One region of the Mesorhizobium sp. ISC25 genome, then DNA from elsewhere that is predicted to be linked to it. Evidence: predicted binding sites of a transcription regulator. Region 1 holds the regulator's gene; each other region holds the start of a gene.
What was found. Region 1 encodes PhoB, which activates phosphate uptake and scavenging genes when phosphate is short. Its sites were predicted from a motif close to TGTCATNNANCTGTCAT; they were not measured.

Region 1 (7,151 bases):
GCGATCAAGAAGCTCAATCCCGACGTCAAGCTGCCTTCGCAGGCGATCGCGGTCGTTCACCGTTCCGATGGTTCGGGCACGACGTTCAACTTCACCTATTACCTCGGCGACGTTAGCGCGGACTGGAAAGAAAAGGTCGGCGTCGACAAGGCCGTGGAATGGCCCGTCGGCATCGGCGCCAAGGGCAATGAGGGCGTTGCCAACAACGTCTCCCAGACCGGCGGCGCGATCGGCTATGTCGAATACGCCTATGCCAAGCAGAACAAGCTCACCCACACCGACATGATCAACAAGGACGGCAAGAAGGTCGAGCCTGCCGCGGCGGCGTTCTCGGCGGCAGCGGCCAATGCCGACTGGAGCTCGCAGCCGGGCTATGGCGTGATCCTCGCCAACGAGCCGGGCGCCGAGTCGTGGCCGATGACGGCGGCCACGTGGATACTCCTGTACAAGAAGCCGGACGACGCCGCGACCACCGCCGAAGCCCTTAAATTCTTCGCCTGGGCATATGACAAGGGCGACGAGATGGCCGGCGAGCTGGACTACGTTCCGATGCCCGACAAGGTGGTAGAGAGCGTCAAGGCGATGTGGGCCAAGGAAGTCGTCGGCAGCGACGGCAAGCCGCTCTACTCGGCTATGTAATCTCCTGCAGGGAGGGCGTCGACGGCGCCCTCCCTGTTGCCTTCAATCGCGAGGACCCAATGACCATCGCTTCCGATGCCATGCCATCATCTGCAGCAGCCCGGGCCAGGGAAGCTACGGTGCGGCGCTTCGCGCTCACAGATGCCATATTCCGCGGACTCACCCGCGCTTCCGCAATTCTTGTGCTGGTCATCCTCGGCGGTGTCGCGATCTCGCTGTTTGCCGGCTCGTGGCAGGCGCTGTCGTCCTTCGGTTTCTCCTTCCTGACGACTGAGAGCTGGAATCCGGTCACGGAAAAATTTGGCGCACTGGCGCCGATCTACGGCACCCTGGTCACGGCGGCCATCGCCATCCTGATCGCGGTTCCGATCGGCATCGGCATTGCCTTGTTTCTCACCGAGCTCTGCCCGCGCCCGCTCAGGCGCCCGATCGGCATAGCGGTCGAGCTATTGGCCGGCATTCCCTCGATCATCTACGGCATCTGGGGCCTGTTTGTGTTCGCGCCGTTCCTGCAGACGACGATACAGCCCTTCATAATCAACATCTTCCACGGCGTGCCGGGACTATCCAGCCTTTTCGCCGGCCCTCCTTACGGCATCGGCCTTCTGACCTCGGCGCTGATCCTCGCCATCATGGTGCTACCCTTCATCACCTCGATCACTAAGGACGTCTTCGATACGGTGCCGGCGGTGCTGAAGGAATCGGCCTACGGCATCGGTTGCACGACCTGGGAAGTGACCCGGCGCGTGGTCATTCCCTATACCCGCATCGGCATCATGGGCGGCGTCATGCTTGGCCTCGGCCGGGCGCTCGGCGAGACCATGGCGGTGACCTTCGTCATCGGCAACGCGCACCGCATCAGTGCCTCTCTATTCGCGCCGGGCACGACGATCTCGGCGACCATCGCCAATGAATTCACGGAGGCCGACGGCGACCTCTACACCTCCTCGCTGGTTTCGCTCGGCCTGATCCTGTTCGTCATCACCTTCCTGATCCTTGCCGCCGCCCGCTATATGCTGATGCGGATCGACGCCCGTACGGGAGCCTGACCGATGTCGACATCCTCATCGCTCCACAGCCGCCGCAAAGCCAGGAATTCGGTGATGATGGCGCTTTGCGTCGTCGCCGCCGGCATCGGGCTTGCCTGGCTGGCGCTCATCCTCGGCGCGCTGGTCTATAAGGGCACGGCCGGGCTTTCGCTCGCGGTCTTCACCGAGATGACGCCACCACCGGGCGAGGCCGGCGGCCTGCTCAATGCCATCGCGGGCAGCCTGCTGATGACGATCATCGCCGTTGTCGTCGGCACGCCGATCGGCGTGCTGGCGGGAACCTACATGGCCGAGTATGGGCGCTTTTCGCGCATCACCACCGTCGTCCGATTCATCAACGACATCCTGTTGTCGGCGCCGTCGATCATCATCGGCTTGTTCGTCTATGAGCTGATGGTGCGGCCAATGGGACATTTCTCGGCCATTGCCGGCGCCGTGGCGCTTGCCATCCTGGTCATTCCGGTGGTCGTGCGCACCACTGAAGACATGCTCAACCTGGTACCGAACGCGTTGCGTGAAGCCGGTGCCGCGATCGGCGCGCCGCGCTGGGTGGTGATCCGTTCGGTCGCCTACCGCGCCGCATTGTCGGGCATCGTCACCGGCATATTGCTGGCGATAGCACGCATTTCCGGCGAGACGGCGCCGCTGCTCTTCACAGCGCTCAACAACCAGTTCTGGAGCAGCAATATCAACGCGCCGATGGCCAGCCTGCCGGTGACCATCTTCCAGTTCGCTCTCAGCCCTTACGAGGAATGGCAGCAGCTGGCGTGGACCGGCGCACTCATAATCACCCTGACGGTTCTGGGCTTGAGCATCCTCGCCCGCAGCCTTACCGGACGCAGAGAGGACAGATGACACAGATGTTGTCCCCGGACATGACGATGACCGAAACGGTCGCCGAGAAGACGAAGATCGAGGTCAAGAACCTCAACTTCTACTACGGCCAGAGCAAGGCGCTAAAGGACATCAGCCTGTCGCTGCCCGAGCGCAGCGTCACGGCCTTCATTGGGCCTTCGGGCTGCGGGAAATCGACGCTGCTGCGTGTGTTCAACCGCATCTATGAGCTCTACCCGAAACAGACAGCCGAGGGCCACGTGCTGCTCGACGGCCAGAACATTCTCGACCGGTCGCAGGATCTCAACCTCCTGAGGACCAAGATCGGCATGGTGTTCCAGAAGCCGACGCCGTTCCCGATGTCGATCTACGAGAATATCGCCTTCGGCGTCAGGCTCTACGAGAACCTCGGCAAGTCCGAGATGGACGGCCGCGTCGAACAGGCATTGAAGCGCGCCGCGCTGTGGAGCGAGGTCAAGGACAAGCTCAACGCCAGCGGCCTGAGCCTGTCCGGCGGCCAGCAGCAGCGGCTCTGCATCGCCCGCACCGTGGCCGTGAAGCCGGAAGTCATTCTGCTCGACGAACCGGCGTCCGCACTCGACCCGTTGTCGACCGCCAAGATCGAGGAACTGATCGACGAATTGCAAGCCGACTACACGATCGTCATCGTTACGCACAACATGCAGCAGGCGGCACGCGTGTCGCGCCAGACAGCCTTCATGTATCTGGGTGAACTGGTCGAGTTCGACCGGACCGAGAAGATCTTCACGTCGCCCCGCGAGAAGCGCACGCAGGATTACATCACCGGCCGCTTCGGCTGAGCCGTTCCGATCATGCATATGAGGACAGGACCATGGGCGAACACACAGTCGCTTCTTTCGACGAGGATCTCGAGCAGATCAGCAAGCTGATCCGCGACATGGCCGACCTCGCCGGTTCGATGGTCGGCGGGGCAACCAAGGCCCTGTTGAATTCCGACAATGTGCTGGCGCAACGCGTCGTTTCCGACGATGCCATCATGGATGCGCGTCAACGCGAACTGGACGATCGCGCCATCACCCTGATCGCCAAACGCCAGCCGATGGCCCACGATCTTCGCCATGTGGTCGGAGCGATCCGTATGGCCGGCGACCTCGAACGCATCGGCGACCTTGCCAAGAACATCGCCAAGCGTGTGAGTGCGGTCGGGCTCAACGTCACACCGCGCGACCTGTCGCATTCCATCGACGCGATGGCGCAGCTGGTGCTCATCCAGGTGCAGGGCGTCATCGAGGAATATGCTGCAGACGATGCGGCCGGGTTGGCCAAGCTGCGTGCCGCCGACGAGCGCATCGACGTCAAATACACGTCCGTGTTCCGCGAGCTGTTGACCTACATGATGGAAGATCCGCGCAACATCACCGCTTGCACGCACCTGCTGTTCTGCGCCAAGAATCTGGAGCGGATCGGCGACCATGTCACCAACATCGCCGAAAATGCGTATTATGTGCTGACCGGCGAGCAATTGCCGGTCAATCGTCCGAAGCAGGACGAAACGACAATGTCCACGCCGGTGACATGATGGGGGTGCCCAGTCGATGATCGCACCACGCATAATGGTGGTGGAGGACGAGGAGCCGTTGGGTGTGCTGCTCCGCTACAATCTCGAATCCGAAGGCTACCAGGTCGAGGTGGTGACACGCGGCGACGAAGCCGAGATCCGTTTGCAGGAGAATGTGCCCGATCTTCTGGTGCTCGACTGGATGATACCAGCGGTTTCCGGCATCGAGCTCTGCCGCCGGTTGCGGGTGCGCCCCGAAACCGAGCGGCTGCCGATCATCATGCTGACCGCGCGCGGCGAGGAGAGCGACCGGGTGCGCGGTCTTTCGACCGGCGCCGACGACTATCTGGTCAAACCGTTTTCGACACCGGAATTCATGGCGAGAGTCAAGGCGCTGCTGCGGCGCGCCAAGCCGGAAGTGCTGTCCAGCGTGCTGAAGGTCGGCGACATCGTGCTCGATCGCGAATCGCACAGGGTCTATCGCAAGAAGAGCGAAATCAGGCTCGGGCCGACCGAATTCCGGTTGCTCGAGTTCATGATGCGGCATCCGGGCCGCGTCTTCTCGCGCAGCCAGTTGCTCGATAATGTCTGGGGCGAGACGATCTATATCGACGAACGCACCGTCGACGTGCATGTCGGCCGGCTGCGCAAAGCGGTCAACAACGGCCGCATGCCTGATGTCATCCGCACCATCCGCGGTGCCGGCTACGCGATCAGGGAAGATTGATCCGCCGGATCAGGCTACGTTCTTTCTGACGCGGGGCCTCATTTGCGCGCCCGGCGCGAAAATCTCCTGGTCGACGAAGCTTAACGCCCGCATCGCACAGCCTTCGCGGATCAGCGGCAATTCGTTTGGTTCGGTGTCGAAGGAGATCGAGCCCGAATGCTGGCCGCCGGCGGTCTGGGCGATGGCCTGGCGCAAGGCCGGCTCGATCAGATCGAAGGCGGCGGCACTGGCGCCGACCATCGCGACCGGCGCCGGATCGATCAGCGCGAACAGCGAGCCGAGACCGAAACCCAGCGCTTCGCCGGCCTTGCGGTAGGCCTCGCGTTCCGGCCCATCTTTCTCGCGTGCCCGGGCCGCCAGTGCGCGCATGTCGGCGTCGCTGACGTCGGCGATGGGTTCGCTGTCTTCGCTCATCTGCCTGGCGTTGCGCCAGATGGCGTAATTGCCGGCGTAGGCCTCGATGCAGCCGCGTCGTCCGCAACGGCAGAGCGCGCCGCCCGGACGATGGATCATGTGGCCAAACTCGCCGCCCGAGGAATGCGTGCCGGTGAACAGCTCGCCCTTGAGCACCAGCCCCATGCCGATGCCGTGCGAAAGCAGGATGGCGATGAAGTCGTCGCGATAGCGATCCGGATCGCGCCAGCGCAAAGCCACCGCCATCATATTGCAGTCGTTCTCCACCGTGGCCGGGATGCCGAATTCGTCCTCCAGCATGTCGGCAAAGGCGATATCGGTCTGCGGCGTGATCGGCGACCACAGCATGGCGCGTGCAGGGGAGTCGGTAATGCCCTGAATCGCCAGGGCAATGCGGGCGACACTGCGGACGTCAAGGTCTGGATCCTCGAGCCGGCGCCGGACGATGGCCATGCATTCGCGGATCAGTTCGTCGCGCGGCATGGTCAGCGTGTCCAGCCGGCGCTGTTCCTCGGCGACTACCTGTCCCGCATAGTCGATAATGGCGGCCGACAGGAAATTCAGCGACAAAACCACGGTCAGCACCGCCGCCGCTTCCGGGTTGAGGGCGAGGCCGACCTGCGGACGACCGCGTTTCAACGAAACGGGCTCACTTGCCTTGCTCTCGGCGAGGATGCCTTCCCGTATCAGGTCGGAGGAGATCGCCGATATGGTCGAATGACTGAGGCCGGTGGTTGCTGCGATCTCAGTACGCGATGGCTGGCCGGCCCGGCGCACCGCCGAGATCACCATCGCCCGGTTGCGCCGGCGCAAATCGTCATGGCGGATTCCGACCGACATCGTTTGCTTTCCTCCCGGTTGCCGCGGCCGCTCATGAACCGGAAGCCGTCGGTAATGTCCGACAAATAGTGTCGGATGCAGGCAAATAGTGTCAGATGCCGGTGGCGCTGTCATCGTTTATTCCGACGCTCGAAAAAACTCGCAGAGTCATCAAAATCCATCAGAATCGATGTTGACAGCAGCCGGAGATCGGGCCAGTATTTTTTCGAGGCTCGAAAAAATTAGAGCTTCTAAGCTGGTCTTTGAGCCAATTGGTCACGCCGTACGCGGCGCTGGGAGGATATGATGAAGAAATTCACGACCGCCATTCTGGCGGGTGTCGCCATGACGCTGGCGCTGGCGTCGGTGGCGCAGGCTAAAGACAAGGTGATCGGCGTTTCCTGGTCGAACTTCCAGGAAGAGCGCTGGAAGACGGACGAGGCCGCAATGAAGGCGGCCATCGAGGCCGCCGGCGACAAGTATATTTCCGCCGACGCACAGTCCAACCCCGGCAAGCAGCTCACCGACGTCGAGAGCCTGATCTCGCAGGGCGCCAACGCACTGATCATCTTGGCGCAGGACGCCTCGGCCATCGGGCCAGCCGTGCAAAAGGCGCTGGACGAAGGTATTCCGGTTGTCGGCTACGACCGGCTGATCGAGAACAAGGACGTCTTTTACCTGACCTTCGACAACAAGGAAGTCGGCCGCATGCAGGCCCGCGAAGTGTTCAAGGTGAAGCCGGAAGGCAACTACGTCTTCATCAAGGGCTCGGGCGCCGATCCGAATGCCGATTTCCTGTTTGCCGGTTCGATGGAAGTGCTGAAGGACGCTATCGACAGCGGCAAGATCAAGAATGTCGGCGAGGCCTATACCGACGGCTGGCTGCCGGCCAACGCTCAGAAAAACATGGAACAGTTCCTGACCGCGAACGACAACAAGGTCGATGCCGTGGTCGCCGCTAACGACGGCACTGCCGGCGGTGTCGTCGCCGCTCTGACGGCGCAAGGGCTGGCCGGATCGGTTCCGGTTTCGGGCCAGGACGGCGACCACGCCGCGCTGAACCGCATCGCGCTCGGCACACAGACCGTGTCGGTATGGAAGGACGCGCGCGAGCTTGGCAAGAACGCCG
Region 2 (7,151 bases), 700 kb from region 1:
ATCGCTTCGCCGATCCACATGGCAACCAGGAACGGAAACACGTCGCGAAACCCCTTTGCGATGACCCGCGCCACAAGAGCGGCGATCGATGGGCCGGGCGAGCCGGCGGCAACAAGCAGGGCGCCGGCAAAAATCAGCAGCGATGTGAAATGCATGACGCGGATCTCGTTTGAAATTTTTGGATCGTTCAACATAACCCAACTGTTCCGGCGACGGTAGCGTCCACCGAAACAAGGCTTGTCGGCCAGGCGCCTCGCGGCTAGAAATATCGTCCCGACATCATTTCGAGCTTCATTTTGCCTACGTAACCGCCGGTCTCGTCAACTCCCCCAGCACAGAGCAGGGCGTCGCAGTCGCGGTGCCTGTTTTCACATGATCTGTTCTTCAGGGTGGCGGTTCGAGACCGGTTTGGCACTGCTGAACCGCTGTCGCGCATAGCCACCCGCGACACCTGATTTCAACTGCCGCAGTCTCTCGCCACGCCGTGCCCGCATGGGTATCTCGACATCGCCGATCTGACGAACTTCCCGACGGGAAGGGCTTTTCGGCATGCCTTCGATACTGCGTATCCGCTGGGCGATCGCGCCCAAAACCGCACCTCGACCTCACCTCAACTGCAATCGCTGCGGCGGCCTGAAAGCCTATCGCTACAGCGGCAAATTCCGCGTCAACGCCAATGGCAAACGCATTGACGCCTGGTTGATCTACCGCTGCATCGACTGCGACAATTCCTGGAATTTCGGCATTCTGGAGCGCTGCAGCCGCCGCGATATCGAACCGGCAATATTGCAGGCGCTCGAACGCAACGATCCGGTCCTGGCGCGGCGCCATGCTTTCGATGTTGCCGCATTGCGAAGCAGGATCGGGCGCGTTGAGGAGTTTCCTGAAGCCATCGTTCATAAGCAGGTGCTCGGGGACAGGCCGGAAAATACCAGCGCTCTCGAACTTCAGCTCGGCCTCGAAATGCCGACAGCCTTGCGGCTCGACCGGTTGCTGGCCAGCGAACTCGGTATCCCGCGCTCGCGGCTACAGGTTTGGGACGAGAAGCGATTGCTGGTGGTTGGTCCGGACGGGGCCAAAGCCTTGCGCAGGCCAGCCCGGGCGGAAACGGCGATCCGCATCCACCTGTCTGGCGAACCAGACCGGGACGGCATTATCGCGGCTGCCGGCGGATAAGATAAAGGGAGGAAGCACGCACGTGCTCCCTCCCTCATAATTGCTGAGAAAAGTGGCTTATGCCGCGCCGACCACTTTCGCCGACTTCTCAAAACGCTTGCGCTCGTTCGGGTCGAGATAGAGCTTGCGCAGGCGGATGGTCTTCGGCGTTACTTCGACCAGCTCGTCGTCCTGGATCCAGGCCAGCGCGCGTTCCAGCGTCATGCGGATCGGCGGCGTCAGTTTCACCGCCTCGTCCTTGCCGGCGGCGCGGATGTTGGTCAGCTTCTTGCCCTTGAGCACATTAACTTCGAGGTCGTTGTCCCTGGAATGGATACCGATGATCATGCCCTGATAGACCTTGACGCCTGGGTCGATGACCATCGGGCCGCGATCTTCCAGGTTCCACATGGCATAAGCCACCGATTCACCCTGTTCGTTGGAGATCAGCACGCCGTTGGTGCGGCCGGGCAATTCGCCCTTGTAAGGCTCATAGGCATGGAACAGCCGGTTCATCACGGCGGTGCCGCGCGTATCGGTGAGCAACTCCGACTGGTAGCCGATCAGGCCGCGCGTCGGCGCGTGGAAGACGATGCGCTGGCGATTGCCGCCCGAAGGGCGCAGCTCGACCATCTCGGCCTTGCGCTCCGACATCTTTTGCACGACGACGCCGGCATGCTCCTCGTCAACGTCGATGACGACTTCCTCGACCGGCTCCAGCAATTCGCCGTTCTCGCCCTTCTGCATGACGACGCGCGGCCGCGACACGGCGATCTCAAAACCTTCGCGGCGCATCGTCTCGATCAGCACGGCCAGCTGCAATTCGCCGCGTCCGGAGACGAAGAACGAATCCTTGTCCGGCGATTCTTCGATCTTCAGCGCGACATTGCCTTCGGCCTCGCGCAGCAGGCGGTCGCGGATGACGCGGCTGGTCACCTTGTCGCCTTCGGTGCCGGCCAGCGGTGAATCGTTGACCAGGAACGACATCGTCACCGTCGGCGGGTCGATAGGCTGCGCGTGCAGCGGCTCGGTCACCGACAGGTCGCAGAACGTGTCGGCGACGGTGCCTTTCGACAAGCCGGCGATGGCGACGATGTCGCCTGCCTGCGCTTCGTCGATGGGCTGGCGCTCGAGCCCGCGAAAAGCGAGAATCTTCGAGATGCGGCCGGTTTCGACCTGGGTGCCGTCATGGTGCAGCACCTTGACTGCCTGGTTGGATTTCAGCGTGCCGGATTCGATACGGCCGGTGATGATGCGGCCGAGGAACGGATTGGCTTCCAGAATGGTGCCGATCATGCGGAACGGGCCGGGATGAACTGTCGGCGCCGGTACGTGCTTTATGACGAGGTCGAACAGCGGCGCCAGAGCCTGGTCCTTCGGACCTTCGGGGTTTTCCGAGACCCAGCCGTCGCGGCCTGAACCGTAAAGGATCGGGAAGTCGAGCTGCTCGTCGGTCGCGTCAAGCGCCGCAAACAGGTCGAACACCTCGTTGACCACTTCGACGTGGCGGGCATCCGGCCGGTCGATCTTGTTGATGACGACGATAGGCTTCAGTCCGACCTTGAGCGCCTTGCCGACGACGAATTTGGTCTGCGGCATCGGCCCCTCGGCGGCGTCGACCAGCACGATGGCCGAATCCACCATCGACAGGATGCGCTCGACCTCGCCGCCGAAGTCGGCGTGGCCGGGCGTGTCGACGATATTGATGCGGGTATCCTTCCAGTCGACCGAGGTCGCCTTGGCCAGAATGGTGATGCCGCGTTCCTTTTCGAGATCGTTCGAATCCATGGCGCGCTCGGCGACGCGCTGGTTGTCTCGGAACGAGCCGGACTGTTTCAGAAGCTGGTCGACGAGGGTGGTTTTTCCATGGTCGACGTGCGCGATGATCGCGATATTGCGGATTTTCATGTTTTGGTCTCGGGAGCGTTGCAGGCAGCAGGCCAAAAGGCGCTGCCTCTTTCGGTTGGGCGGCTCATACAGGGTTTTTCGCAATTGCGAAAGAGGAGGCGAGCCACCAAATAAAGTCACCAAATCTTAAATGTCTTGGTGTGAAGTGGAATTATTAACCAAGGCGGAACCTTCCATGGTCCGGGCAGTTCGAATTTCATGATGGACGCAGGCATCAGACTCCGGCCGATTTTGGCATGTAGCGCACTCGCCGTCCTCCTCGCGGCAGGCGCGGCGCAGTCGGCGGCGTCGTCGTTCAAGGAGACGCGGACTGCTTTGCCGTCCGACAAGCGGTCGGCGGAGCAGCTTTTTGCCGATGCTCCCGACGGCGTCGACCCGGTGGTGACCGGGCCGGTCAGCGCTGCCTTCAAGCAAAGGCAGCAGAACGCGGGATGCGACAGCGCCGTCTGGCCCAGGATTCCCGTCGTTTGCTATCCCGATTGATACACGTCCTACCCTCGGGCTAGCCCGAGGGTAGTGGCGCAGTCGCTCACGCCGACCGCACCGGATCGAGCGTGACCTTGTAGAGTTCGCTGTCGTCGCGATCCATCAGCCGCACCGTCAACTGCTCGGTGGCGCCATCGATGTCGACGAGCCCAAAGAACTGCAGGCCGGCCGACGGCGGCAGGTTTTGACCTTGTTCGGCAGTTGGTGCCTTTATGAACTTCAGCTCCGGGCCGAATGTCATGTCGAAACCATTAGGCCCGAACGTGCCGGAATGGATCGGACCCGAAACGAATTCCCAGAACGGGTTGAAGTCCTGGAACTGCGCCTTGTCCGGATTGTAGTAATGGGCGGCTGTGTAATGCACGTCTGCGGTGAGCCAGACAGTGTTGCTGATACCCGCATTCTTTATATAGCGAAGAAGGTCGGCAATTTCCAGCTCACGCCCCTTGGCCGGGCCATTGTCGCCATTGCTGACTGCCTCGGCCCCGACCTTCTTGGTACCGTCGTTCCAGACCACGAGGCCGAGCGGCATATCGGCGGCGATGATTTTCCACGTCGCGTTGGAATTTGCCAGCTCGCGCTTCAACCACTTGATCTGCTGTTCGCCGAGGATGCGCGATTCAGGGGTCATCGTCTCCTGCATATCCGGACCGTTGGGGCCGCGGTAGGAACGCATGTCGAGGAAGAACACGTCGAGCAGCGGACCATAGGCAATCTTGCGGTAGACGCGGCCGGGCTCCGACGGTTCGTAGCGGATCGTCGTCATTTCGTGGAAGGCGCGCGCCGCACGTGCCGCCAGCACATGGATCGATTTTTCGGTGTAGCGGTCGTCGGCCGACAGATCCTTCGAGTCCGACCAGTTGTTCAGCACCTCATGGTCGTCCCACTGATAGAAAGTCGGGCAGATGGCGCTGAGCGCAAGAACGTTCTTGTCCATCATGTTGTATTTCCACTGCGCCCGGTATTCGTCCAGCGTCTCGGCAACCTTGCGCTTTTCGTCGATCAGCACTGTGTTTTTCCACTTGCCGCCATTGGGCAGGTCGACCTCGTCCTTCATCGCACCATCGGCATAGATCGTATCGCCCGAATGCAGGAAGAAGTCGGGCGTGTGCTTGGCAATCGTGGCATAGGTCTTCATGCCGGTGTCGTCGATGCCCCAGCCTTGGCCGGCGGTGTCGCCCGACCAGGCGAAACGAATGTCGCGCTTCGAGGCAGGCGCCGTGCGGAAGCGGCCGACGATCTGCTCCGAAACGGCGTTGATGTCGGCAAGATCGGCCGCGACCATGCGGTAGAAGATGTCCTGGTCGGAGGCGAGATCGGTGAGCAGCCGCTTCACGGTGTAGTCGCTGGCCGGCGAGGTATCGAGCGGCGCCAGGCGGACGGCATTGGCGAAACTTTCGGTCGACGACACTTCGAACATGACGCGCGACGGCCGATCCGTGCGCGTCCAGACCATGCCGCTGGTCGCGTCGACGTCGCCGGACTGGATACCGTGGGTAAAAGCCGGGCGCTGATTGGCGCGCGAGTAATAGGGAAGGGCGAGGCCCGAGGCGCCGACCAGGCCAACGGCGCTGGCCGACGTGACGAAAGCGCGCCGTGTCATCGAAATCTTGTTCATGGCTGTCTCCTGGATGGCATTGAACGTCGCCGCCAAGCTCCAGCTTCAATGTTTCAGGCACATTTCGAAACGATGAAGGTTTCGTTACAACCAACAAGCGGGGAGGCTGGACCGCTCGGCGGCGAAGCTGCTGATCTCCCCCTCCTGGGGGAGATGGCCGGCAGGCCAGAGGGGGCGCTGTCCCGCCGACGTACAAATCAGAAAGAAATCAGACGGAGCAGCAGAGTTTGGGGCAGAACATTTCGTAAAGTCGGAGGCTGGCGAAACTTCGCGCCCCCCTCTGCCCTGCCGGGCATCTCCCCCACGAGGGGGGAGATCGGCAATTTGGCCGACGGCATCTCTCCTGCAACGAGGAGCTACGCCGCCTGCGGTTCCGGATCAAACGCCGGGCGGGCGGTGTTGATCAGCAGCGAGATGCAGGCGGCGGCTATTGCCGTCATGCCGGCGATCAGGAAGGCAAGCTCGTAATTGCCTTGCAGCTCGCGCATGGTGCCGCCGAAAAAGGCCGCTGTCGCCGCACCGACCTGATGGCCGGCGACGATCCAGCCGAAGACGATCGGCCCGCTGCGGTCGCCGAACGCCTCGTTGGAAAGCCTGAGCGTCGGCGGCACGGTGGCAATCCAGTCCAGTCCGTAAAACACGGCGAAGATGATCAGGCTGGTCGCCGAGAAGCCGGAATAGGGCAGATAGATCAGCGACAGGCCGCGAATGCCGTAGTAGACGCCGAGCAGCTTGCGCGGGTCGAAACGGTCGGTGAGCCAGCCCGACAGCGTCGTGCCGATAAGATCGAAGATGCCCATCATCGACAGCAGGCCTGCGGCCTGCACTTCGCCGATGCCCATGTCGCCGCAAAAGGCGATCAGATGCGTGCCGACCAACCCGTTGGTGGTGAAGCCGCAAACAAAGAAGGTGGCGAACAGGTACCAGAACACGCGCGTACCGGCAGCTCGGCGCAACGTGCTCAGTGTATGCGCGAGGAAATTGCCTTGCGCGGCCGGCGGCGCCGGCGGCACGTCGTCGAGCTCGGCACCATAGCGGACCATGCCGATCGAGGCCGGGCGCTCCGGCACCAGCATGTAAACCAGCGGCACCAAGGCGGCGGTGGCCACGGCAATGGCAATGGCGACCGGCTTCCAGCCGCCCGACTGGGCGAGCGAGGCGAGCAGCGGCAGGAAGACCAGCAGCCCGGTAGCGCTGGAGGCCGACATCAGTCCCATCACCAGGCCGCGATTGGTCTTGAACCAGCGGTTGACGATGGTCGCGCCGAGCACGGTGGCGACAGCGCCCGAACTGATGCCGGAAAACACGCCCCAGGTGAGGAGCAGATGCCATGGCTTGGTCATCAGCAGGCTGAGCGCGGTCGATCCGGACATCAAAAGCAGCGCGGCAAGCAATGTGCGGCGCAGCCCGATCCGCTCCATCAGCGCTGCGGCAAAGGGCCCGGTCAGGCCATAGAGGAAGATGCCGGTGGCCGCCGCCAGCGAGACGACGTCGCGCCGCCAGCCGAAACTGTTCTCCAGCGGCAGCATCATGACTGCCGGCGCCGAACGCAGGCCCGCCGCGATGAGCAGGCAGAGGAAGATGACGGCGACCACGACGAAAGCGTAGCGCTGGCCAAACGGACGGGATTGAGCTATCATGTTACTGACCGGTACGTTGCAGGAGCGCGAAACATACGTACCGACCGGTAACATTGTCAACCAGGCAATCGGCAGACCAGGCATGAAAAGCATTGAATCAACGATCAAGGCGAATGACGCACCGCCGCCTCGCGCCGCCGAACGGATCCTCCAGGTGGCGCGCGACCTGTTCTATAGGCAAGGGATCAGGGCGATCGGCGTCGATGAAATCGTGCGGCGTGCCGGCGTCACCAAACCCAGCCTCTACCGCAGCTTTCCGTCCAAGGACGAGTTGGCCGCATCCTACCTCCGGCACTATGACCTCGAATTCTGGGAACGTTTCGACGAGGCGGTGGATGCCCATC
Region 3 (7,151 bases), 280 kb from region 1:
TCAACGTGCCGGAACTCGGCGCCCAGGCCGAGACCGACGTCAACGGCCAGATTTCGATCCTCGAAAATGCCGTCGCCGGCAACCCGGCCGCCGTCGTCATCGCGCCGACCGAAGCCAAGGCGCTCGGCAAGCCGATCGACGAGGCCGCCACCAAGGTCAAGATCATCGGTATCGACTCCGGTGCCGACTCCAAGGCCTTCACCTCGTTCCTGACCACCGACAACATCCAGGGCGGCCGCGTCGCCGCTGACGGCCTTGCCGCAGCCATCGGCGAAGCCAATGGCGGCAAGGTCGAGGGCGACGTCGCCCTGATCACTGCGCTTCCGGGCGCCGGCTCGCTCGAACAGCGCGCCCAGGGTTTTAAGGAACAGCTCGCCGCCAAATATCCCGGCCTCAAGCTGGTCGCCGACAAATACGCCGACGGCCAGGCCACCACCGGCCTCAACATCGCCACCGACCTGATCACCGCCAACCCCAACCTCAAGGGCATCTTCGCCTCCAACCTGATCATGGCGCAGGGCGTCGGTCAGGCGATCGCCGAGAACAGCCTCGCAGGCAAGGTCGGGCTGGTCGGCTTCGACAGCGACGAGAAGCTGATCAAATTCCTCAACGACGGCGTCATTTCGGCTCTCGTCGTCCAGGATCCGTACCGGATGGGCTATGACGGCATCAAGACGGCGCTCGCCGCCTCGAAAGGCGAGAAGGTCGAGGCCAATGTCGACACCGGCGCCAATTTGGTCACCAAGGCCAACATGAAGGACCCGAAGATCGACGCGCTGCTCAACCCCAAGCTCGACTGAGCATAGCCGCAAGTGAATTGTTTCCGGGGCCTTTCGCCCCGGAAACATCCCGCTCGTGCCAATCGCGAGGCCAATCTTTAGGGGCCAATCTGGGAGGATTGTCATGATGTCGACGGCGCAGGAACTTCATCCGGCCCCAACGCTGGAACCGGGCAGGACCATCCTCGAACTCCGCGGGCTGGAAAAGCGCTATCCCGGCACTCACGCGCTGAAGCCGGTTGACCTCGCCTTCAAGGCCGGCGAAATCCATGCCATCGTCGGCGAAAACGGCGCCGGCAAATCCACCCTGATCAAGCTTCTGACCGGCGTCATGCCGCGCACCTCCGGCGACGTCATCTGGGAGGGCAAGCCTGCCGCATTGGCGACGCCGCATGAGGCGATGGCGCTCGGCATCAATGCCGTGCATCAGGAAGTCGTCCTGTGCCGCCATCTCACCGTCGCCGCCAACATGTTCCTCGGCGAGGAGGATGCACGTTTCGGCATCCTGCAGCAGCGGGCGATGGTCAGGCAGGCGCAGAAGATCATCGACGATCTCGGCTTCGACCTGCCGGCGCATGTCATGCTGGGTGACCTGACCATCGGCCAGCAGCAGCTGATCGCCGCCGCCCGCGCCACCGTTCGCGGCACCAAATTCCTGATCTTCGACGAGCCGACCGCCTATCTTACCCGTAAGGAGGCCGACCAGCTGTTCACGCTGATCCGCCGGCTGAAGGGCGAAGGCGTCACCATCATCTACATCAGCCATCGCATGGAAGAAGTGTTCGAGCTCGCCGACCGCGTCTCGGTGCTGCGCGACGGCACGCTGGTCGGCACCAGGAACATTGCCGAGACCAATGACGCCGAGCTGGTCAAGATGATGATCAACCGCTCGATCGAGCAGGTCTACCACAAGGAGCATTTCACCCCGGGCGCGATGCTTGTAGAAACCAGGAACCTGTCCGGCAAGGGTTTCGAAAATGTCTCGATGTCCGTCCGCGCCGGCGAGATCGTCGGCCTCTATGGCCTGATCGGCGCCGGGCGCAGCGAGTTCGTCACCACGCTCTATGGCCGGCACCGCAAATCGGCCGGCCAGATCCTGTGGGAGGGCAAGGAGGTCAAGGTCAATTCCGAACATGACGCGATCAGGCTCGGCATGGCGCTGGCCCCGGAAAGCCGCCGCGACCAGGGCCTCTGCCTCAACCTGCCGGTCGGACTCAACCTCAATCTGCCGATCTACAAGCGCATCTCGAGCAATCTGCTGATCTCCCGCGCGCAGGAAAAGGCGCAAGCCGATCGCCAGATCGCCGACCTGCGCATCAAGACGCCGACGCGCGGCGCGCTGGCCTCCAGCCTGTCCGGCGGCAACCAGCAGAAGATCGTCATCGGCAAATGGCTCGCCCATGGCGCCAAGCTGTTCATCTTCGACGAGCCGACTGTCGGCGTCGATGTCGGCACCAAGGCCGAGATCTACCGCCTGTTCGGCGCGCTGTTATCCAAGGGAGCCGGCATCATCCTGATCTCGTCCTACCTGCCGGAGGTCTATGAGCTCGCCGACACGCTGCACGTGTTCCGGCGCGGCAAGCTGGTGGCCACGCATGGGTTTCGTACCGCTGACCACGAGGAGATCCTCACCCAGGCGCTGGCCGAGAAACAAGAAAAACCGGGAGGACGGATATGAGCACCGAGGCGATCGCTGTCGAAAGGCCGAAACGCAACTACAACGCCCTGTTCGGGCTGACACTGCTGGCGCTGCTGGTTCTTTTGTGGGTCATCCTGTCGGTGGCGACGCCGAGCTTCGCCTCCGCCAACAACATCTCCAACCTGTTGCGGCAAGGGTCGATGATCGCCATCCTGGCGGTCGGCCAGACCTTCGTCATCATCACCGGCGGCATCGACCTTTCCGTCGGCGCCGTGGTTGGCTTCGCCACCGTCATCGTCGCGATGCTGATCAACGCCGGCACACCGGTTTTCCTCGCCATCCTGATCACCTTGCTGGTCGGCGTCGCCATCGGCATGTTCCATGGCTTCGGCATCGTCAAGATGGGCCTGCCACCCTTCATCATCACCCTGGCGACGCTGACCTCGCTGCGCGGCATCGGTCTGTTGATGACCAACGGCAACTCGATCTCGATCAACAACGACGCCTTCCAGACGTTCTCGCGCAGTTCCTTCGTCGGCGTCCCCAATCTGTTCTGGATGGTGATCCTGGTCGGCATCCCGGCCTACATCTTCCTGCACCACAGCCGCTGGGGCCGCTATCTGTTCTCTGTCGGCTCCAACGCCGAGGCGTCGCGTCTGTCGGGCGTCAACGTCCAGCGCACCATCTACATGGCCTACACGCTGTCGGGGCTGTGTGCGGCCTTCGTCGGCGTGCTGCTCGCGTCGCGCATCGGCATCGGCAATCCGACGCAGGCCGAGGGCTGGGAATTGCAGGCGATCGCCTCCTCGGTGATCGGCGGCACCTCGCTGTTCGGCGCTGTCGGCTCGGTGCACGGGCCGCTGCTCGGCGCCTTCATCCTTGCCACCATCAACAACGGCGCCAATCTGCTCAACGTCAACGCCTTCTGGCAGCGCATCATCACCGGCGTGCTGATCATCGTCATCGTCTATTTCGACGGGCTGCGCCGTCGCGGCAAATAGACCGCCTCCCAACAACCGCCGGCCTCGCGACAGCAGAGCCGGCGGTGCCATGAACCGACTGGATTGAAGCATGAAAGCCGTCGTCTGCCGCTCGCCCGGCGAACTTGTCCTCGAAGACCGCCCGGCGCCTGGCGCGCCCCCCGCCGGCTGGGCGCTGGTCGCCGTCAGCCATGTCGGCATCTGCGGCACCGACTATCACATCTTCGAAGGCAAGCACCCGTTCCTCGCCTATCCCCGCGTCATGGGCCACGAGGTTTCCGGCACCGTGATCGAGGTTGGCGAGGACGTCGATCTCGCCGTCGGCGAAGCGGTGATCGTCAATCCCTATCTCGCCTGCGGCAAATGCATCGCCTGCCGGCAAGGCAAGCCGAATTGCTGCGTCAGGATCGAGGTGCTCGGCGTCCACCGCGACGGCGCCATGTGCGAGCAGATCCTGGTGCCGGCGCAAAATCTTTATCCGGCAAACGGCCTGTCGCTGGCCGGATGCCGCCGCCGTCGAATTCCTGGCGATCGGCGCCCATGCCGTGCGGCGCTCGCTGGCTGATCCAGGTGCGCGCACGCTGGTCATCGGCGCCGGCCCGATCGGGCTCGGCACGGCGCTGTTCGCCCGCATCGCCGGGCTAGACGTGACGCTGCTCGACATGAGTGCGGAGAGGCTGGGTTTCGCCGAAAGTGAACTCGGCTTCGCGACCCTTGACGGCTCGCGGGGCGTCGCCGCCGATCTGGTGCGGGAAGCAACCGGCGGCGACGGCTTTGACGTGGTGTTCGACGCCACCGGCAACACCCGGTCGGTGCAGTCGGCTTTCGCCCATGTCGCGCACGGCGGGGCGCTGGTCCTGGTCAGCGTCGTCAAGGACGACATCGCCTTTTCCGATCCCGAATTCCACAAGCGCGAGATGATGCTGATCGGCAGCCGCAACGCCCTGCGTGCCGATTTCGATCATGTCGCCGCCTCGATCCGCAACGGCGCGCTGCCGCTGGCAAAGCTGGTCACCCACCGCACCACGCTTGGCGAGACGCCGCACGACCTCGCCCGCTGGGCGCATGAGAAGTCCGGCCTGATCAAGGCTGTCATTCAGGTCGGATGATGCCAAGGCTGGCGCATCTCAGAGCGCCGACAGTTTGAGCTCGATCCGCTCGGCCGGGAAGCGCGACTCCGAAAACTGTATCGGCTGACCGTCGGGCGTGACGTTGACGGCGACCGTCACCAGCACGATGGCGCCGGGCTGCAGCTCGAGGTCCGCAAGGTCGGCGGCATCCGCATGGCGCGCCGACAGCACGGTCGATTGCCGGAGATAGTCGTCAATGCCGAAACGTGCCAGCGATGCGGTGATCGAACCGGTTTCCGCCATGGCGGCATCGATGCCGGCAAAGCGCCTGGCCTCGAACCAGCCGGCAGCGCGGGACACCGGCACTCCATCGGCTTCGCCGCGCGTTTCCAGGCGTATCACATCGGCCCCCTTCGCAAGGCCTAAGCCCTCTGCGACACGACGGTTGGCCGGCTCTACCGATGACGCGAGCAAGGTGATATGCCGCTCTGACGCCTGTCCTTGCAATCCCTCGGAAAAGCGGGTGCGGGCGCCGATCGGATAGGACAGCCGCCTGCGCGACAGCACGAAGGTGCCGCGCCCCTGCTCTGCCCTGAGCACACCCTCCTGCACCAGCGCTGCGATGGCGCTGCGCACCGTGTGGCGGTTGACGCCATAGCGTCCGGCCAACGCGATCTCCGGCGGCAGCGCGGCATTCTCGGGAAAATCGCCGACGGCGATCGAATGCAGGATCTGGTCGGCGATCTGCCGCCACAGCGCGACACCGCTGCGCCGCTCGATGCTGTTGGCTTGTCCGATCATCTCCCGCCCCAATTCTTTGCGCCGATCTTTTGGCCCGTGTCACGTACACGTCATGGACACGCGCTAAATAATAGATATAATTTGTATAGTTGTCTATATCAATAGACAAATGCACGCAGACGAGGAGCACCGGCCATGCGAGGACAGGAAGCGCGAGAGCAGGCCAAACGCAAGGCCGTGATGGCGACGCTGGCACAATCGGCCGGCGACGACATCGTCCGTCTGTGGGACGAAGCCGGCCTGCCTTCTGAGGCGGAACTTCTGCGTGGCCCCGAAACCGGCCTGGTTACCGTGCGTGGCCGCATTGGCGGCGGCGGCGCGCCCTTCAATGTTGGCGAGGCGACGGTCACCCGCGCCACGGTGCGGCTTGCGTCCGGCCATGTCGGCCACTGCTACGCGCTCGGCCGCGACAAGCAGAAGGCAAGGCTGGCGGCAATCGCCGACGCGCTCTGGCAGGATCCTGCCCACCGCAACGAGGTCGAGACCAGGATCCTCGCGCCCTTGCAAGCGGCACTGGCCAAGGCGCGTGACCAGCGCCGCGCCGAGACGGCGGCGACCAAGGTCGATTTCTTCACGATGGTGCGCGGAGAAGACTGATGGACGCAGCGGTGCAATCGATCGAAGGCGGCTTTGCCGATCCGGTGTTCAACGCCCAGACCGTATTCCGTGCCATCATGGATGCGATGGCGCGGCCGGGCAGCGTGCAGCCGTTGCCGGCGCTCGCCCAGCCGCCAGCGCCGCTATCGGCCACCGCCGGCGCCATTGCGCTGGCGCTGTGCGACAACGACACGCCGCTCTGGCTCGACCTGGTTTTGCAGGGGTCGGCGGCGATGAAATCCTGGCTTGGCTTCCATACCGGCGCGCCGCTGGCCAACACCCCGGCCGACGCGCATTTCGCGCTGATCGCCACGCCGGCCGAGATGATGGCGCTCGACGGCTTTTCGCAAGGCACCCAGGATTATCCCGATCGCTCGACGACGCTGATCCTCGAGGTCGGCGATCTCGTCTCCGGCGCTCCGCTGCTGCTCGAAGGCCCGGGCATCGAGAAGACGGCGACGATCGCGCCGGCGCAAATGCCGCGCCATTTCGTCGAGCAATGGAAGCAGAACAACCAGCGCTTTCCGCGTGGCGTCGACATCATCCTCGCCACGTCCGACGCAATTGCCTGCCTGCCGCGCACGACGCGCATCAAGACGATGGAGGCGTAGCATGTACGTCGCGGTAAAGGGTGGCGAAGCGGCCATTCGCAATGCTCACAAACTGCTCGCCGACCGCCGGCGCGGCGACCGATCGGTGCCGGCACTTCGCCTCGACCAGATCGTCGAGCAGTTGGCGCTCGGCGTCGACCGGGTGATGAGCGAAGGTTCGCTTTATGATCGCGAACTGGCGGCACTCGCCATCGTCCAGGCGCGCGGCGACATGATCGAGGCGATCTTCCTGGTTCGCGCCTATCGCACCACGCTGCCGCGTTTCGGCTACACCAGGGCGATCGACACCGGCACGATGCTGGTCGAGCGGCGCGTGTCGGCGACCTACAAGGACCTGCCCGGCGGCCAGCTGCTCGGCCCGACCTTCGACTACACCCACCGGCTGCTCGATCCCGAGCTTGCCGCCGGCGGCGATGTCGCCGAACCGGAACAGCGTGCAGGCGAGACGGAGGCGATGCCGCGGGTATCGGCCATCCTCGCCCGTGAAGGCCTGATCGAGCCCGACGGCGACATGCCGCAAGACCATGTGCCGGGCGACATCACCCGCGAGCCGCTGGAATTCCCGATGGCACGCGACATCCGCCTGCAGGCGCTGTCACGCGGTGACGAGGGTTTTCTGCTGGCGCTCGGCTATTCCACCCAGCGCGGCTACGCCCGCAACCATCCCTTCGTCG
Region 4 (7,151 bases), 270 kb from region 1:
CGACCTCGCGGTGGCGCGGCTCTTGTCGCAGCGCATGATGGTGATGAAGGACGGCCGCGTCGTCGAAAGCGGCCTCACCGACCGCGTGCTCGACGATCCGCGCGCGCCCTACACCCAGCTTCTCGTTTCCTCGATATTGCAGGTGTGACGATGGCAACCCCGCTCGTTGTCTCCGATGTCGCCAAGAGCTTCACCATGCATCTGCGCGAGGGCATCAAATTGCCGGTGGTCGCCGGTGTCTCGTTCGCGATCAGGGCCGGCGAATGCGCCGTGCTCGGCGGCCCGTCCGGCGCCGGCAAGAGCTCGATCCTGAAAATGCTCTACGGGAATTATGCCGTCGACGCAGGCCAGATCATCGTCCAGCACGAGGACGGGCTGATCGACCTGGCTTCGGCCAGCCCGCGCACCGTGCTAGCTGTGCGCCGGCTCACGATCGGCTATGTCAGCCAGTTCCTGCGCACCGTGCCGCGCGTCTCGGCGCTCGATGTCGTCGCCGAACCGCTGGTCGAGCGCGGCGAGGAGCGCGAAGTAGCGCGCGGCAAGGCACGCGCCTTGCTGGCGCAGCTCAACCTGCCGGAGAAGCTCTGGGCGCTGCCGCCGGCGACGTTCTCCGGCGGCGAGCAGCAGCGCGTCAACATCGCGCGCGGCTTCATCACCGAGCATCCGATCCTGCTGCTTGACGAGCCGACCGCCTCGCTCGACGCGAAAAACCGCGACGTGGTGATAACGCTGATCGCCGCCAAGAAGGCGGCGGGCATCGCTTTGCTCGGCATCTTCCACGATCACGACGTGCGCGAGGCGGTCGCCGACCGCGTCATCGACGTGACCGCCTTTGGCACCGGGAAAATCGCTGCATGACGAGGAAATTGTCGGAGGCGCCGCTGGTCCACGAGACGGCGGAGATCGAGAGCTCGACGCTTGGCCGCTGGACCGAGATCGCCGAACGCAGCCGGGTTTCCGAAAGCACGCTCGGCGACTATTCCTACATGATGCAGGACTGCGCCGTCTGGTGCGCGACGATCGGCAAATTCGCCAACATCGCCGCTAGCGTGCGCATCAATGCCACCAATCATCCGACCTGGCGGCCGACGCTACACCATTTCACCTATCGCGCCTCCGACTATTGGGACGACGCCGAGCACGAGAGCGAATTCTTCGCCCAGCGCCGCGCCAAACGCGTCACCATCGGCCACGACACCTGGCTCGGTCACGGCTCGACCATCCTGCCCGGCGTCACCGTCGGCGATGGTGCGGCGGTCGGTGCCGGGGCGGTCGTCTCGAAGGATGTGGCCCCCTACACCATTGTCGGCGGCGTACCGGCCAAGCCGATCCGCGAACGCTTCGACCGCCGCACTGCGGAACGCTACCAGGCGCTCGCCTGGTGGGACTGGGACCACGCAAGGCTGCACGCCGCCCTCGACGATTTTCGGGAACTGTCGGCGGAGGCGTTTTTGGAGAAATATGGCGGCTAGCGAAAGGTGAATTGTGAATGGTGAATGGCGGCAGAGAATAGGCTTCGAGGCTCAGGGACGCCTTCTTTATCGCCATTCACATTCACCATTCACCATTCACCATTCACCATTCACACCCCTGACACATGACTCGGACAGGACGCGGTCTCTTCCTCTGGAGATCGCAATGCCTGTTTCCATCAAACCGTCACTCTCCGGATTCTTTGCGGGCTCGAATCCGGCCCCTCCGCTGCATCTAGGCACGCGCTACGACACTGCGGGAAATTTTCTCTTCGAGCCCGGCAACACTGTGGTCTGCCATCTTGCCGGCGGTGCCGCCTCGGAAGCGGCGGTCATCGACGTTCGCGAGCAGATGCGCGCAATGCCAGACGCCGATCGGCTTGCTTTCACTACGGTTTCCAGCCTGCACATGACGCTCTTCCAGGGCATCATCGAACATCGCCGCCGCCTTCCCTACTGGCCGCAGGACGTGCCGCTCGACACCAGCATTGACGCCATGACCCGCCTCTATCGGGAACGCTTGAACGGCTTCGAAGGCCGCAGCGCCTTCAAGATCAAGGTCGTCGATGTCGTGCCGACCGGCTTGACCGTTGCCGGCGCAACCGATGAGGACGTGCGCATCATGAACGCCTGGCGCGATGCCTTGTCGGTGCCGTTCGGATACCGGCACCCTGACCACGATGCTTACGTCTTCCACATCACTTTCGCCTACCAGATCCGTCGTCTCGACGACGAAAGGGCATCCGCGTGGCGGGATCTGTTCGACGATTGCCTCTCGCTGTTTGCCCGGCAGGCTCCGGTGATCGAGCTGCGGCCACCCGCCTTCTGCAGCTTCAGGGACATGGAGCATTTCGAGGAGCTGCTGGTGCTCGGCTGATCCCATGCACGCCGCCCGGACAGCAGCGGTTTGGATGAACTCCCTTCCCCCGCTCGACGTGCCTGTGGGCGGTAACAAAACTGACATCAATCCGACACCGCAGGTTCATGCGGCTGCGCTAGCGAGAGTTAACAGACCTTCAATTGCGACTGGACTGGAGCCTGCACCATGTCAGCTACGCTCGAAATCCGCGGCGTCACCCGACGGTTCGGCAAGAACACCGCCGTCAGCAATGTTCACATCTCCATTCCGCAAGGCCAGATGGTCGGCATCATCGGCCGCTCCGGCGCCGGCAAATCGACGCTTCTGCGCATGATCAACCGCCTCATCGATCCCAGCCAGGGATCCATCCTGTTCGACGGCATCGAGGTCTCCGGGTTGCGCGGCTCGCCGCTCCGGCGTTGGCAGCGTGACTGCGCCATGATCTTCCAGCAGTTCAATCTGGTGCCGCGCCTCGACGTGCTGACCAATGTGCTGCTCGGCCGGCTCAACCACCGCTCGACACTGTCCAACCTGTTCGGCATGTTTTCCCGCGGCGAATGCGCCGAGGCCGTTGCAGCCCTCGAGCGCCTCGACATCGCCCGCACCGCGCTGCAGCCTGCTGGCACGCTTTCCGGCGGCCAGCAGCAGCGCGTTGCGATTGCGCGCGCCATGATGCAGCAGCCAAAGGTGCTGCTGGCCGACGAGCCGATTGCCTCGCTCGATCCGCTCAACGCCAAGGTGGTGATGGATTCGCTGCAGGACATCAATTTGCGCGAAGGCATCACCGTCATCACAAATCTCCATACGCTTGATACGGCCCGCAACTATTGCAACCGCATCGTCGGCATGGCCGCCGGCAAGGTGGTCTTCGACGGCCCGCCCGAAGACCTCAACCGCGAGGCCGTGCGCATGGTCTACGGCGCCGACAGCAATGGCGCCGAAATCTCCGAGGCCATCACCTCGACCAGTGTCGCCGTCAAACAGAAGATCGCTGCATCCGCCGGACCGCTCGAGCCAGCGTTTCCTGGTTACTGAGAACGGCCTGATCGCTCGCCCGCGTCAAAGGCACTCGTCAAAAATTCGAACGCTACCGGCGCGAGGCCGGGACCAATAGGAGAGAGATAATGTTCAGGAAGATGGTTTTCGGCGCGGTTTCATTGCTCGCCATCGCAGCAAGTGCTGCTCACGCCCAGGATATCAAGGAATTCCGCGTCGGCATTCTCGGCGGCGAGAACGAAGCGGACCGGCTGCGCAACTTTCAGTGCCTCGCCGATCATCTGAAGACCGAATTCGGTTTCGAAAAGGTCTCGCTGTTCCCGGCTGCCGACTATGATGGCGTCATCCAGGGCCTGCTCGGCGGCACGCTCGATTTCGCCGAGCTTGGCGCGTCAGGCTATGCCAGCGTCTATCTCAAGGATCCGAACGCCGTCACCCCGATCCTCACCACCCAGCAGACCGACGGCGCGACCGGTTATTATTCGATTGGCCTGGCGCTGAAGTCGTCCGGCATCACCGACATCAAGTCGGCAAAGGGCAAGAAGCTCGGCTATGCCGACCCGGATTCGACCTCCGGCTACCTGATCCCGCTGACCCAGATCCCGAAGGACACCGGCGCTTCGAACGAAACCTTCTTCGCCTCGACGCAGTTCAATGGCGGTCACGAGAACAACCTTCTCGCCGTCCGCGACGGCAAGGTCGACGTAGCGGTTGACGACTCCTCGGGCATCGGCGACTTCAAGAACGGCTATACTTCCGGCACCTTCCACAAGGAAGTCGCCAAGGGCGCCGTCGACCCCAACGACTTCGTCGAAGTCTGGCGTTCTGGCCTGATCCCGAACGGCCCGCTGGTCGTGCGCACCGCGCTCGGCGGCGATATGACCGCCAAGCTCGCCAACTTCTTCACCAGCCTGCCGGCCAAGGACAAGCCCTGCTTCGAGGCCATCGAAGGCGGCGATTTCACCGGCTACGTTCCGGTGAAGCCGGACTTCTACAGCGTCATCGTCGAAGCCCGCAAAGCCGCGATCGGCGGCTGACGACAATTGCGGAAAGGGCGGCGTCCATTAGAGCGACGTGCGTCCACTTGGACGCACAAAGTACGCTCTAACACTTAGATGCCGCATCGTGCTTTCCGAAAGTCGAACTTCGACTTTCAGGCCGATGCGGTCGCCGCCCTTTTTGCGTGTCCCCTCGTGACCCCGTATGACCTTCGCCGCTACAATTCGTTCAGACGCGGTCCGGCAGGCAGCAGACGCCTGGCGACGCCAGACGTCCTTGCGCAGGTTCTACACGGCGCTCGGCATCGGCTTGCTGCTTGTCGCCATGTGCACAGCCATGTGGTTCGCCGACGAGGCCAATGCCGGACATTTCTTCGAGCGGCTGCCGCACATACTGGATTTCCTTAGTTGGCTTGTTCCCAAGGACTGGAACGACGTCTGGCGGGCGCTGTTCGACATCGCATCGCCGCACGACAAGGGCAGCCAGGAGTTCAACTTCCCGCTTGGCCGCGTCTATCTCTGGGGCGGCTTTTATCTACCCGAATATTTCGAGCTGATGCTCACCACGCTTAACGTGGCGCTGGTTTCCACTTTCATCGGCTTCGTCCTTGCGGTGCCCTTCTCCTTCATCGCGGCGCGCAACTTGACACCCAGTCCGGTGCTCAGGCTCGTCGTCAAGCGCTTCATGGAACTGCTTCGCGCGTTCCCGGAGATCGTCATTGCCGGCCTGTTCGCAGCCATCCTCTCGACCGGCCCGGTCGCGGCCATCATCGCCATCGGCCTGCATTCGATCGGTGCCCTCGGCAAGCTCTTCTACGAGATCAACGAAAACATCGACATGCGCGCCGAAGAAGGCCTGCGCGCGGTCGGCGCCAACTGGTTCGAGCGCGTGCGCTTCGCCGGCCTGCCGCAGGTGCTGCCCAATTTCATGTCCTACACGCTGCTCAGGATCGAGATCAATGTGCGCATCTCGACCATTATCGGCGCGGTCGGCGGTGGCGGCATCGGCGAGGAACTGAAGCTCTCCATCTCGCGCGGTTTCGGCGCCAAGACGCTGGCATTGGTGCTGCTGCTGTTCACGACGATCTTCCTCGTCGACCAGTTTTCCGCCTGGCTACGCCGCAAGCTCGTCGGCGAACAGGCATTCATGATGGGCGCCTGAGCATGGCCGCGTTGACGACGGATGAGATGCAGGCGATCGAGGAGCGCTTTCCCCAAGTGTTCCGGCGGCCCCTGTACAAACGCTTCGGCCCGCTGGTCCTGTTCACCGGCATCCTGCTCTACCTCCTCTACGCCTTGTGGTTCTTCAGCCTGCCGCAAGTGCTGAGGGAATCGCACTGGGAGCGCCTGCCGCTCTTCCTGACGCAATGGATCAGCTACGATCTGCAGCCGGAATTCCGTCTCGACCAGCCTCAGATCACGCCCAAATACCCGCGGTTTTCCGCACTTGGCGAAGACCCTCATCCCGATTGGGTCATCACCAATGCCAACGGTTCCTACACCGTCCTGATCGACGGCCGGGCCAAATCGGTCACCTTCGACAAGGCCGAGGCGACGCTTGTCGCCAATGGCCAGGCGGTGCCGGTGTCGTTGACCAGCGGCAAACCGGTAATATCCGGCCCGGTGCCGGAGTGGATCACTGCGCACGACGATGAGATCGTCGCCAGGATGGGCTTTGCCGGCGAGGTCCGAATAACCGCCGATCGCGTCAAGGTCCGCAAGCGCTTCCTCGGCTGGGCGAATTTCGTCTTCGACACACGCTCGCCCTTCTTCGGCAAGTCGCCCGGCGAGGTGGTCTCGTTGCTGATGTCCGGACCCCAGCTCAAGCCGGGCACATCAAACATTGCGCTGGCCGCCGACAATATCTGGAACAACGCCCAATGGCAGCATGGCGACGTCTGGACGAAGCTGTTCCAGACCATCGTCATGGCGTTTCTCGGCACCTTGCTCGGCGGCATCGTTGCCTTCCCGCTCGCCTTCTTCGCCGCCCGCAACATCACCCCGAGCGGCCTGCTTAGCCAGGTGCTAAAGCGGTTCTTCGATTTCATGCGTTCGGTCGACATGCTGATCTGGGCGCTGTTCTTCACCCGCGCCTTCGGCCCGGGCCCGCTTGCCGGCAGCGCCGCGATTTTCTTCACCGAGATCGGCACGCTCGGCAAAGTCTATTCGGAAGGCCTCGAGAACATCGACGACAAGCCACGCGAGGGCATCCAGTCGACCGGCGCCAACGGCTTGCTGGTGCAGCGCTATGGCGTGCTGCCGGAAGTGATCCCGGTCTTCATCAGCCAGACACTCTATCAGTGGGAATCCAACACCAGGGGCGCGACGATCATCGGCGCCGTCGGTGCCGGTGGCATCGGCCTGAAGCTCTGGGAGGCGATGCGCACCAATTCCAACTGGGCCAATGTCTTCTACATGGTGCTCTTGGTCCTGCTCGTCGTTTTCATCTTCGACAACATTTCCAATTTCCTGCGCCGCCGCTTGAGCAGGACGATCCACGACTACAACCGGATCCAGGCCGGCCAGGGCTGACGGATGGCGTTGCGCAGGCGTGCGGTTAGGGCGCCTTCCTCCATCCATTCCTGATATGCTTGTAGCCGTCGCGGTAGACGGCTTCAGGGCCTTGGGAAAAGTCGCGCCACACCTTGGTGGCCGCGGCCAGATCCTTCAGCGAGCGGCCGAACGCCTCGATCGTCAGCCAATCGTCATAGCCGCTCTTGCGGATGGCGGAGAACGTCTCCTTCCAGGGGACGTGGCCGCGGCCCGGCACGCCGCGATCGTTCTCCGAAATATGGATATGGACGATGTTCTTGCGGTTGCGCGTAT

Region 2: a site for PhoB is predicted at 5,240-5,256, ahead of RQ479_RS23285 (alkaline phosphatase D family protein). Genes of this name have one in related genera too.
Region 3: a site for PhoB is predicted at 5,307-5,323, ahead of phnF (phosphonate metabolism transcriptional regulator PhnF). Genes of this name have one in related genera too.
Region 4: a site for PhoB is predicted at 2,431-2,447, ahead of phnC (phosphonate ABC transporter ATP-binding protein). Genes of this name have one in related genera too.

Annotation. Positions count from the first base shown of each region.
Region 1 covers NZ_CP135441.1:5,398,654-5,405,804, forward strand. The annotation lists gene pstS (phosphate ABC transporter substrate-binding protein PstS) at 1-639, shown strand, start outside; gene pstC (phosphate ABC transporter permease subunit PstC) at 699-1,688, shown strand; gene pstA (phosphate ABC transporter permease PstA) at 1,692-2,543, shown strand; gene pstB (phosphate ABC transporter ATP-binding protein PstB) at 2,540-3,343, shown strand; gene phoU (phosphate signaling complex protein PhoU) at 3,376-4,083, shown strand; gene phoB (phosphate regulon transcriptional regulator PhoB) at 4,100-4,789, shown strand; gene RQ479_RS26530 (ROK family protein) at 4,799-6,043, opposite strand; gene xylF (D-xylose ABC transporter substrate-binding protein) at 6,329-7,151, shown strand, end outside.
Region 2 covers NZ_CP135441.1:4,701,506-4,708,656, reverse strand. The annotation lists gene RQ479_RS23305 (LysE family translocator) at 1-155, opposite strand, end outside; gene RQ479_RS23300 (DUF1062 domain-containing protein) at 550-1,176, shown strand; gene typA (translational GTPase TypA) at 1,234-3,063, opposite strand; gene RQ479_RS23290 (hypothetical protein) at 3,265-3,546, shown strand; gene RQ479_RS23285 (alkaline phosphatase D family protein) at 3,593-5,167, opposite strand; gene RQ479_RS23280 (MFS transporter) at 5,524-6,807, opposite strand; gene RQ479_RS23275 (TetR/AcrR family transcriptional regulator) at 6,890-7,151, shown strand, end outside.
Region 3 covers NZ_CP135441.1:5,677,063-5,684,213, reverse strand. The annotation lists gene RQ479_RS28005 (ABC transporter substrate-binding protein) at 1-800, shown strand, start outside; gene RQ479_RS28000 (sugar ABC transporter ATP-binding protein) at 904-2,457, shown strand; gene RQ479_RS27995 (ABC transporter permease) at 2,454-3,419, shown strand; partial or broken gene RQ479_RS27990 (zinc-binding alcohol dehydrogenase family protein) at 3,490-4,507, shown strand; gene phnF (phosphonate metabolism transcriptional regulator PhnF) at 4,526-5,269, opposite strand; gene phnG (phosphonate C-P lyase system protein PhnG) at 5,405-5,866, shown strand; gene phnH (phosphonate C-P lyase system protein PhnH) at 5,866-6,477, shown strand; gene RQ479_RS27970 (carbon-phosphorus lyase complex subunit PhnI) at 6,479-7,151, shown strand, end outside.
Region 4 covers NZ_CP135441.1:5,667,939-5,675,089, reverse strand. The annotation lists gene phnK (phosphonate C-P lyase system protein PhnK) at 1-148, shown strand, start outside; gene phnL (phosphonate C-P lyase system protein PhnL) at 151-858, shown strand; gene RQ479_RS27950 (DapH/DapD/GlmU-related protein) at 855-1,472, shown strand; gene RQ479_RS27945 (DUF1868 domain-containing protein) at 1,639-2,349, shown strand; gene phnC (phosphonate ABC transporter ATP-binding protein) at 2,518-3,366, shown strand; gene phnD (phosphonate ABC transporter substrate-binding protein) at 3,456-4,364, shown strand; gene phnE (phosphonate ABC transporter, permease protein PhnE) at 4,531-5,487, shown strand; gene phnE (phosphonate ABC transporter, permease protein PhnE) at 5,490-6,857, shown strand; gene RQ479_RS27920 (sugar phosphate isomerase/epimerase family protein) at 6,883-7,151, opposite strand, start outside.